Regions from separate parts of the Streptomyces sp. NPDC088812 genome, predicted to be linked through region 1. Evidence: riboswitches for the same ligand, from Rfam matches in the RefSeq annotation. Region 1 holds a riboswitch; each other region holds the start of a gene.
The links. Region 1 has a riboswitch for cobalamin ahead of ACIP67_RS36825 (cobalamin biosynthesis protein). Riboswitches for the same ligand answer to the same signal wherever they lie in the genome.
Positions count from the first base shown of each region.

Region 2: linked by a shared signal. The riboswitch ahead of ACIP67_RS26885 (energy-coupling factor ABC transporter permease) and the one ahead of ACIP67_RS36825 (cobalamin biosynthesis protein) in region 1 are both predicted to bind cobalamin.
Region 3: linked by a shared signal. The riboswitch ahead of ACIP67_RS20820 (ribonucleoside-diphosphate reductase subunit alpha) and the one ahead of ACIP67_RS36825 (cobalamin biosynthesis protein) in region 1 are both predicted to bind cobalamin.

Region 1 is NZ_JBIVJP010000027.1:100,775-104,037, forward strand. Features, by position in the region: gene ACIP67_RS36820 (cobyric acid synthase) at 1-743, opposite strand, end outside; gene ACIP67_RS36825 (cobalamin biosynthesis protein) at 740-1,684, opposite strand; cobalamin riboswitch at 1,784-1,904, opposite strand; gene ACIP67_RS36830 (hypothetical protein) at 2,119-2,340, opposite strand; gene ACIP67_RS36835 (anion permease) at 2,375-3,263, opposite strand, start outside.
Region 2 is NZ_JBIVJP010000016.1:158,723-161,985, reverse strand. Features, by position in the region: gene cbiQ (cobalt ECF transporter T component CbiQ) at 1-179, opposite strand, end outside; gene ACIP67_RS26890 (energy-coupling factor ABC transporter substrate-binding protein) at 185-628, opposite strand; gene ACIP67_RS26885 (energy-coupling factor ABC transporter permease) at 625-1,332, opposite strand; cobalamin riboswitch at 1,362-1,545, opposite strand; gene ACIP67_RS26880 (PP2C family protein-serine/threonine phosphatase) at 1,756-2,898, opposite strand; gene ACIP67_RS26875 (MarR family transcriptional regulator) at 3,101-3,263, shown strand, end outside.
Region 3 is NZ_JBIVJP010000011.1:151,427-154,689, reverse strand. Features, by position in the region: gene ACIP67_RS20820 (ribonucleoside-diphosphate reductase subunit alpha) at 1-1,672, opposite strand, end outside; cobalamin riboswitch at 1,795-1,943, opposite strand; gene ACIP67_RS20815 (GNAT family N-acetyltransferase) at 1,984-2,490, opposite strand; gene mctP (monocarboxylate uptake permease MctP) at 2,572-3,263, opposite strand, start outside.

The DNA of each region.
Region 1 (3,263 bases):
CGGACCGTGCCGCGCAGCGACACCCCCATTCCGTCCTCCTCGTCGATGCCGAGCCCGTGCCGGAACGGCAGCACCCCGTACGTCCGCCGCCCGGTCAGCCCGTGCAGCATGTCCAGGCCCGGCTCCAGCAGCGAGACGTCGCCGCGGAACTTGTTGACGAGGAACCCGGCGACGAGCGCCTGGTCCTCGGGGGAGAGCAGGGCGACGGTCCCGAAGAACGACGCGAAGACGCCGCCCCGGTCGATGTCGCCGACGACGAGCACGGGCAGCCCGGCGCCCCGCGCGATCCCCATGTTCACGATGTCCGTCCGCCGCAGGTTGATCTCGGCGGGAGAACCGGCCCCCTCACAGATCACCGCGTCATACGTGCCCCGCAACGTCTCGAGGCACTCCAGCACGGTCCCGAGCAGCTGCCGCTGCCGTCCCCCGTGGTACCCGCGGGCGCTCATCTCGCCGACCGGTTTCCCGAGCAGCACGACCTGGCTGCTCTGCTCGCCACCGGGCTTGAGCAGCACGGGGTTCATCAGCGCGGTCGGCTCCACCCGGCATGCCTGGGCCTGCATGGCCTGGGCGCGCCCGATCTCGGCGCCCTCCCGTGTCACGAACGAGTTCAGCGACATGTTCTGCGCCTTGAAGGGCGCGACCTTCACTCCCTGCCGCACCAGCCACCGGCAGATCCCGGCGGTGACGACGCTCTTGCCGGCGTCGGAGGTGGTGCCGGCGACGAGGAGACCCCCGCTCATGACGTACGCCCCTTCGCGACGAGGCGCGCGGCGACGGTGACGCCGAGCGCGAGGAGGCCGACACGGCGGGAGAGCCGCGCGGCGCGTTCGATGTCCCGCGCGGCCACGGGCCGCCCGGCCGGCCCGTTGAGCACGGGCCGGTGCTCGACCCGGCCGCCGTAGGACAGGGTCCCGCCCAGCCGCACCCCGAGGGCGCCGGCGAAGGAGGCCTCCACCGGGCCGGCGTTCGGGCTGGGGTGCTTGCGCGCGTCGGCCCGCCAGGCCCGTACGGCCCCGCGGGGATCGTCCCCGGCGACGGCGGCGAGGACGGCCGTCAGCCGTGCCCCCGGCCAGCCGGCGAGGTCGTCCAGGCGTGCCGAGGCCCAGCCGTAGCGACGGTGACGCGGAGACCTGTGGCCGACCATGGCGTCGAGGGTGTTGACGGCCCGGAAGCCGAGCAGCCCCGGCACGCCGCCCACGGCGCCCCACACCAGCGCGCCGACCACGGCGTCGGAGGTGTTCTCGGCGACGGACTCGACGACGGCGCGGGCGATCCCGTCCGCGTCCAGGGCCTGCGGGTCCCGCCCGCACAGATGCGGCAGCCGGGCCCGCGCGCCCTCGACGTCCCCCGCCTCCAGACACCGCCCGATGGTCCGGGCCTCGCGCACGAGGGAGGTCCCGCCGACGACGGCCCAGGTGGCGGTGGCGGTCAGGGCGACGGAGGCGGCGGCCGACGACCGGACGGCGCGTGCGGCGCCGGCGCCCAGGGCCACGGCCCCGCCGACGCACACGGCGGTGTGCAGCGCGCCCCACCCGCGGTGGTCGTGCCACAGCACCCGCTCCACGCCGGCCGCGGCCCGCCCGAACACGGCGACCGGATGTCCCCGGCGCGGATCGCCGAGGAGCAGGTCCCCCAGGAGGCCGGCGGCGGCGCCGTACGCGTGAACGCGATCGGCACCCATCGGCTCAGCCGGCCGCGGGGTCGGGCAACGACCGGGTACGTGACCTCGAACGGCAGCCGAGCATGGCGATATGTCCTCACTCAGGGTGTCCACGCCCTGGTTCGACGAGACCGGCGACGAGAGTTCCTGGCTCCCGGGGGTGTCTACCCCGGTGACAGTGGCGGGACCGCGCCGGATTCACACCGGCTTCCTCTTCCTGTCGCCGTACATGGCTCCGGCAGTCCACCACGGGCCCGGAACGGCCGTCAACTTGGTGTTGACCTGCACGGGGAGAGTGTGCAGAACCCCACACCGGCCGTCCGGGACGGCCCGCGTGGACGTGTGTCCGCCCCGCCGGGACCGCCGGTGAGGCGGACGCCGACAGGGCGGGGGAGAGAGGGACGGGAGGGGGAGGAGAGGGAGTGGGGGAGGGGCGGGGACCCGTGGCGCGTGGCTCAGGCCACGATCAGCGAGATGCCGTACGCCACCGCGGCCGCGCACGCGGCGAAGCACGCGTACGCGCCGGTGACCGCGAGCGCGGCCGTCCCGCCCTGCGCCGCGGCCCGCTCGCGCCGCGACAGGCCCATGATGCCGAGGGTGAAGAGCGTCACCAGGGCCACCGTGACCACGAGGCTGACGCCGAAGACGGAGCCCAGGGCCGCCCAGTCGATCTTCATGATGCTTCTCTTCCTTCGTGCCGGGTGGGCGGGCTCAGGCGGCGGGAGCCGTCGGCTCGGTGGCGATGGCCGGTGCGGCCGGCGTCGGGACGGCGGCGATCGGCCCGTCCGGGATCGTGCCCGCCGGGACCGTGCCCGCCGGGGGCGGGGTGACGGCCGCGATCGCCGTGGTGACCACGCCGGCCGGCTCGTCGGTGCCGTTGACGTTCGACGCGTCCACGACCTCGTTCCGGGACCGCTTCCAGATCGCGGCGCTGGAGGCGACGAGGAAGACCGCGACAAGGCCCGTGCCCCAGGCGCCGAGGCCGGTGACGTACTCGGCGAGCGCGCCGACGACGGCCGCGGCCGGCAGGGTCAGGCCCCAGGCGACGAACATCCGGGTGGCCGTCGACCAGCGGACGACGCCGCCCTTGCGGCCCAGCCCCGCGCCCATCACCGCGCCGGAGACCGAGTGCGTGGTGGAGAGGGAGAAGCCGAGGTGGGAGGAGGCGAGGATGACGGTGGCCGCGCTGGTCTGGGCGGCGAAGCCCTGCTGCGGCTGGAGGTCGGTCAGGCCCTTGCCCATGGTGCGGATGATGCGCCAGCCACCCAGGTAGGTGCCGAGCGCGATGGCGAGGCCCGCGGAGAGGATGACCCACATCGGCGGGTCGGAGTCGGGGGCGACGGCGCCGCCGGCGACCAGGGCGAGGGTGATGATGCCCATCGTCTTCTGCGCGTCGTTGGTGCCGTGGGCGAGGGAGACCAGGCCCGCCGAGGCGATCTGGCCGGCCCGGTAGCCCTTCTCGGCCGCCTTGCCGTCGGCCTTCCGGCCGAGCGTGTACGACAGGCGGGTGGCGAACATCGCGGCGACGCCCGCCACGATCGGGGCGGCGACCGCCGGGAGCAGCACCTTGGTGACGAGCACGTCGCCGTGGACCGCGCCG
Region 2 (3,263 bases), on a different contig from region 1:
GCCGGTACTCCCGCCGGGCCCAGCAGCACGGCGAGCGCCGTCACCAGGACCAGGGCCGCACCGGGCCAGGGCGGCAGGGAGATCGCGAGCAGGGTCAGCCCGAGTCCGAGTACGGCCTTGTCCACGGGGTGACGGCGGCGCCAGCGGCTGCTGTGCGCCGCCGCGTCGATCGGCAGCACGAGGGTCAGGCCCGTCCCCGCCCGGACTTCCCGGCACCGCCGGGGGCGCCGTCCGCGGGCGCGGTCGCCTCCGTACGCTCCGCGCCGGCCGCGCCGTCGTCCGGGACCGTCCGGTGTGCGGTCTCCGGGCCGTCCGGCAGGGCCCTCGCCCGCTGTTCGCCCTGCCGCCGGCCCCGGCGCAGGCCGAAGTAGTAGGCGAGGACGCCCGCGCCCAGCGCGGCCTGGAGGGCGAACAGCGCCGACTCGATCTCACCGGACGGCGGCTCGTACAGCGGGGAGAACCACGGTTCGTAGTCCGGTTCGATCTCGGTGATCGCCGTCTCCGCCTCGGCGTCGGAGCCCGCGAACGGCTCCTTCTTGCCGTCGCCCAGGCCCAGGGCCAGCGGCAGCACCGCGAGGGCGACCACCACGAGCAGCAGCAGGGCGTTGATCCTCGCGTTGCGGTTCACCGGGCCACCGCCTCCGTCCCGGTCGGCTGCGCCTGTCGCCGCCCGGTGACGAGCACGCCGAGCCGGGTCAGTTCGCCCTTGCTGGACTGCACCAGCAGACGCATCACCAGGACGGTGAGCAGACCCTCGCTCACCGCGAGCGGGATCTGCGTGACGGCGAAGATGGAGCCGAACTTGCCGAGCGCGCCCAGGAAGCCGCTGCCCGGGTCGGGGAACGCCAGCGCCAGCTGCACGCTGGTGACGCAGTACGTCGACAGGTCGGCGACGAACGCGCCGAAGAACACCGCGACCATCAGCGGCACGGCGAACCGCCGCAGCAGCCGGTACGTGCCGTAGCCGGCCCAGGGCCCGACGATCGCCATCGAGAAGGCGTTGGCGCCGAGCGTGGTCAGCCCGCCGTGCGCGAGCAGCAGTGCCTGGAAGAGCAGGGTGATGGTGCCCAGCACCGTCATGACCGGCGGCCGAAAGAGGATCGCGCCCAGGCCGGTCCCGGTGGGGTGCGAACAACTGCCGGTCACCGAGGGCAGCTTGAGAGCGGACAGGACGAACGTGAAGGCCCCGGAGGCGCCGAGGAGAAGCGTGCTCTCCGGGTGCTCGCGCACCTCACGGCTCAGTGCGCGGACTCCGTGGACGACGAACGGCGCCGACGCGATGCCCCAGGCGACCGCGTGCGCCGGAGGAAGGAAACCCTCGGCTATGTGCATGGCTCAGCAGACCCTCTCCAGCACCTCGTGGATGGTTGACGCGCCTTGGCCGGTCTCCTGGCTGACGGGTACCACCGCCCGTGCTCCGCCTTCCCGGGTCCGAGGACCCAGTGGCTGCCCGTGAGGGCCGGAGCCGGACTTCCCGATCACAGTGGCGAGGGCCGCACCGGCATCACACCGGATTTCCCGTTCACCAAGGCGTGGTGACAGTAGTGCGCGGACCGGGGCGGTGACAAGCGGCAACGGGGGCGCGCGAGCGGCGGGCGGCGGCTCACGCCCCGGCGCACAGCCGAGCAGGGCAGCCCGCGCGTGTCGCGACCGAGTCCGCCGGGCCCGCACACGCCGCGTCCGCGCCCGCGCGCCACCCGCCGGGGCGCCCCACGGGCCCCCGCCGCCCGCCGCCTCCCCCGCCGCTCTCCCCGATCAGCGCCCCCGCCAGTCCAGGCAGACCACCAGGGCGTCGTCCTCCGGGGTCCGTTCGCCGCGGTGGCGGGTCAGTTCGCGCAGGACGGCGTGCGGTACCTCGGCCGCGGGCAGCAGGCGGGTGGCCTGGATCGCGCGGGCGAGGGGGGCGTCGCCGTACGTCTCTCCGCCGGGGGAGGCGACCGCGTGCACGCCGTCGCTGACGAAGACGAGGCGGTCACCGGGCTCGGCGTGCACCTCCTGCTCCACGTAGTCGGTCTCCTCGAACATGCCGAGCGGCAACTGGGCGTCGAGCGGAATCCGTTCCACACGGCCGTCGCGCAGCCTCAGCATGCGCGGGGAGCCGGCGTCCACCACCCGGGCGCGTCCCGTGGTGAGGTCGAGGTCGAGCATGAGGACGGACAGGTAGCGGCGGCCCCGGTAGTGGGCGTGCACGGCCTGGTCGGCGAGGGCCGCCTGGTCGGCGAGGGACAGTCCGGCCCGCCGGGCGTTGCGCAGCGCGGTGATGGCCAGACCGGTCAGCAGGGACGCCTCCGTGCCCTCGCCCATGCCGTTGGTGACGTACAGCATCAGGCGGTCGGCCGTCGCGGACCAGTCGTAGTTGTCGCCGAAGACCGCGTAGGCGGGCTCCAGTTGCGCGCCCAGCTCGAACTCGGGGCGGCTGCACGACCGGCCCGGGAGCAGGTGCCACTGCATCTCGGCGGCCAGGGTGAGCCGGTCCTTGCGTCTCGCCTGGACATAGAGGTCGGTGTCCCGTTCGGCCACGATCAGCTCGTGCCCGAGGGCCCGCGCGATCTCCGCGAGTTCGGCCGGCACGTCGCCGGCCGGCTCCGGCAGGGTGACCGTCAGCACGCCGAGCCGGTCGCCGCGCACGGAGACCGGCAGGTGCACCCGTACCCGCCCGTCCCCCACGGCTTCCACGAACGGTTCCTGCGCGCCGAACGCCCGGCCGGCCGGGCCGTCGTGCACCGACACCGGTTCCGCCGTGTGCGGCAGCTCGGACACCGGTTGCAGCACGGTCAGGCCGTAGTCGGCGAGGTACAGCTCGACGGAGTCCGCGGCGTACTGGCGGAGCAGTACGCCGCGGACCGCGTCGATCACCTCGTGGGGGGCCGCCGTCCGCAGCGCGCGCTCGGCGGTCACCAGTGCGTTCACGGTGGTCACAACATCAACCTTTCGTCGAATTCTTGGCGGCCTCGTACGCGCACGAGGCCCTCGGTGCGGCCGCGGCCCGCCGTGTCGCTGTGCCCGCCGCCCGCCGTGTCGCCGTACCCCCTCCGGGCGTACGACGGGGTCGGCCGACGCGGTCCCTAGTACGCTGGCGGTCGACCCAGTGCCTGCGAGAGTGTGGACCGTGACTGCCTTCCGCCATCGCCCGGAGCCCGAAGAGGTCGCACGGGTCACCGCGACGGCCGCGGAGCTGCTGGAAGTCCTGTGGGGCAGGGCCTCGACCGCCCCCGCCTCCGCGTCCCAGTTGCGCGTGCTGCTGATCCTCGAGCATCACGAGG
Region 3 (3,263 bases), on a different contig from region 1:
GCAGCGGGCCGTTGCGCTCGGCGAGGTCGGCGGAGGCCTCGTACGCGGCGAGCATGACGCGCTCGGCGATCCGGGAGGAGAGGGCCTTGGCCTCGGGGGAGTCGAAGGGCAGGCGCAGCTTGAAGAAGACGTCCTGGAGGCCCATCGCGCCGAGGCCGACCGGGCGCCACCGGGCGTTGGAGCGGCCCGCCTGCTCGGTCGGGTAGAAGTTGATGTCGACGACGCGGTCGAGGAAGGTCACGGCGGTGCGGACGGTGTCGTCCAGCCGCTGCCAGTCGATGCCGTCGCCGTCGACGAAGGCGCCGAGGTTCACCGATCCCAGGTTGCAGACCGCCGTCTCCCCGTCGTCGGTGACCTCCAGGATCTCCGTGCAGAGGTTGGAGGAGTGCACGACGTGGCCCGGCGTCGCGGTCTGGTTGGCGGTGCGGTTGGCGGCGTCCTTGAAGGTCATCCAGCCGTTGCCGGTCTGCGCGAGGGTGCGCATCATCCGGCCGTACAGCTCGCGCGCCGGGATCGTCCTCCGCGCCAGGCCCGCCGCCTCGGCCCCGCGGTAGGCCGCGTCGAACTCCTCGCCCCACAGGTCCACCAGCTCGGGCACGTCGGAGGGGGAGAAGAGGGACCACTGCGCGTCGGCGTTCACCCGGCGCATGAACTCGTCGGGGACCCAGTGCGCGAGGTTCAGGTTGTGCGTACGGCGGGCGTCCTCGCCGGTGTTGTCGCGCAGCTCCAGGAACTCCTCGATGTCCGCGTGCCAGGTCTCCAGGTAGACCGCGGCCGCGCCCTTGCGCCGGCCGCCCTGGTTCACGGCGGCGACGGAGGCGTCGAGGGTCTTCAGGAACGGGACGATGCCGTTGGAGTGCCCGTTGGTGCCGCGGATGAGGGAGCCGCGGGAGCGGATCCGGGAGTACGACAGCCCGATGCCGCCGGCGTGCTTGGAGAGGCGGGCGACCTGGTGGTAGCGGTCGTAGATCGAGTCCAGCTCGTCCTTGGGGGAGTCGAGGAGGTAGCACGACGACATCTGGGGGTGCCGGGTGCCGGAGTTGAAGAGCGTGGGGGAGGAGGGGAGGTAGTCGAGGCGGCTCATCAGCCCGTAGAGCGCGGCGACCTCGTCCACGGCCCGCGCCGTGTCGTCCTCGGCGAGTCCGGCGGCGACGCGCAGCAGGAAGTGCTGGGGCGTCTCGACGACCTTGCGGGTGATCGGGTGGCGCAGGAGGTAGCGGCTGTGCAGGGTGCGCAGGCCGAAGTACCCGAAACGGTCGTCGGCGTGCGGGTCGACCAGCGCGTCGAGCCGCGCGCCGTGCAGCGTGACGAACGCGGCCGTCCGGTCGGCGATCAGCCCCTCCCGGTGTCCCACGGCGACGGACCCGGTGAAGGAGGTGACGCCCTGGGAGGCGGCCTCGGCACGGATGCCGAGGGTGAGCAGGCGGGCGGCCAGCCGGGAGTAGGCGGGGTCCTCGGAGATGAGGCCGGCGGCCGCCTCCGTGGCCAGCTCGCGCAGTTCCGTCTCGTCCGCCCGCGCGGAGCGGCCCCGCAGGGCGGCGGCGGCGACCCGGCCCGGGTCGGCGTCGGGCAGGTCGGCGGTCAGCTCGGTCAGGGTCCGCAGCAGGGCGGTACCGGGGCCGTCGGTGTCCTGCGGGGTGGCTGAAGCCGGATCGGCTGGCGCGATGGTCACGTGGGGCTCTCCCTCGCTCGGCAAGGGGCCTGGCGGAGGGCAGGGGGCAGCACACGAGCGCGCACGGCGTCGCGTCCACCGGCCCACTCCACGAGGCCCGGACGTCAAGGCACCCGAGCCGGACGGCCGGGTGCGCTGTCGGCAGGTCCTCGGACTGGACGGGTGTGCGCCATGGGTAGGGGCGCACACGAGTACACCGTTGCGGGACAGTTCCGGATTCGCACCGGATTCCCCTGCGGCGACAGCGAGCACGAGCATACATCTTGTGCTCGCCCGTCACGCCACCCCCAGATGTTGTGTTGCCGGTGATCTCAGAGCGTCAACCGGTAGGTCAGCAGAGTGAGGTCGTCCAGGTGCGGCACGGGATTCCAGTCCCGCTCGGGTGTGCGGACGAAGCCCAGCCGCTCGTAGAGCCGGTGGGCGGTGTGCATGGCCCGCTGGCTCGACAGCACGACGGCCGTGCAGCCCCGCGTGGTCCGCGCACGCTCGACACAGGCGCGCACGAGGGCCTCGCCGGCGCCCCGGCCGCGCTGCGCGCGGGCGACCGCCAGCGCGCGGATCTCGGCCTCGCCGGGGCGGGCGATGTCGGCGACGGGCCCGGGGCCCGGTACGAAGGTGACCCCGCCCAGGAGCCGGTCGCCCGCCACGGCCACGAGGACGGTGGCGGCGGCCGCCCGCGCGGCCACGTCCTTCAGCACGGGCAGGTACGCGTCGCCCTCGCCGTAGTCGAGGAGTCCGTCGTCGAGATAGGCGCGGGCGGTCAGGTCGCCGAGGCCGGCGTGTTCGGAGGGGTCCGCTTCCCGGATCCGTATGTCCATGGCGCGCAGTGTGCCCCACGCACACGACGGTGGGCCGCCGGATTTCTCCGCCGGCCCACCGGAACGGTCTCGCGGTACGCCCTAGTGGGACGTTCCGGCGGTCGCCGGCGGCAGCTCCACCTGGACGCCCGGGTCGCCGGCGTCCGCCGTGTAGTCCTCCGGGCTCGTCTCGTCGACGCCCTCCGGGGCCTTCAGCGCCTTCAGTACGAAGGTCAGGACCACCGTCACCACCACGTTCAGCACGAACGCCGTCAGACCGATGTACCCGATCTCGCCGATGCCGGGGATCTCCTTCGCCGACCCGCCGAAGTGCTTCTGGGTGGGGGAGGCCACGCCGTACGCGGCGAGCGTGCCGTAGAGCATGCCGACGGCCCAGCCCGCGAGCAGCGCCCAGCGGTGGAACCAGCGGGTGAACAGGCCGCCGACCAGGGCCGGGAAGGTCTGCAGGATCCAGATGCCGCCGAGGAGCTGGAAGTTGATGGCGACCGTCTTGTCCATCGTCAGGACGAACGCCAGGGCGCCCACCTTCACCAGCAGCGAGACCAGCTTGGAGACGCGGGTCTCCTCCTTGGGCGTCGCGTCCGGCTTGATGAAGTCCTTGTAGATGTTGCGGGTGAACAGGTTCGCGGCCGCGATGGACATGATCGCCGCCGGGACCAGCGCGCCGATGCCGATCGCGGCGAAGGCCACGCCCGCGAACCAGTCCGGGAACATGTCCTCGAACAGCTGCGGGATGGCCAGCTGCCCGTTGGTGACCTTGACCCCGGCCGCGA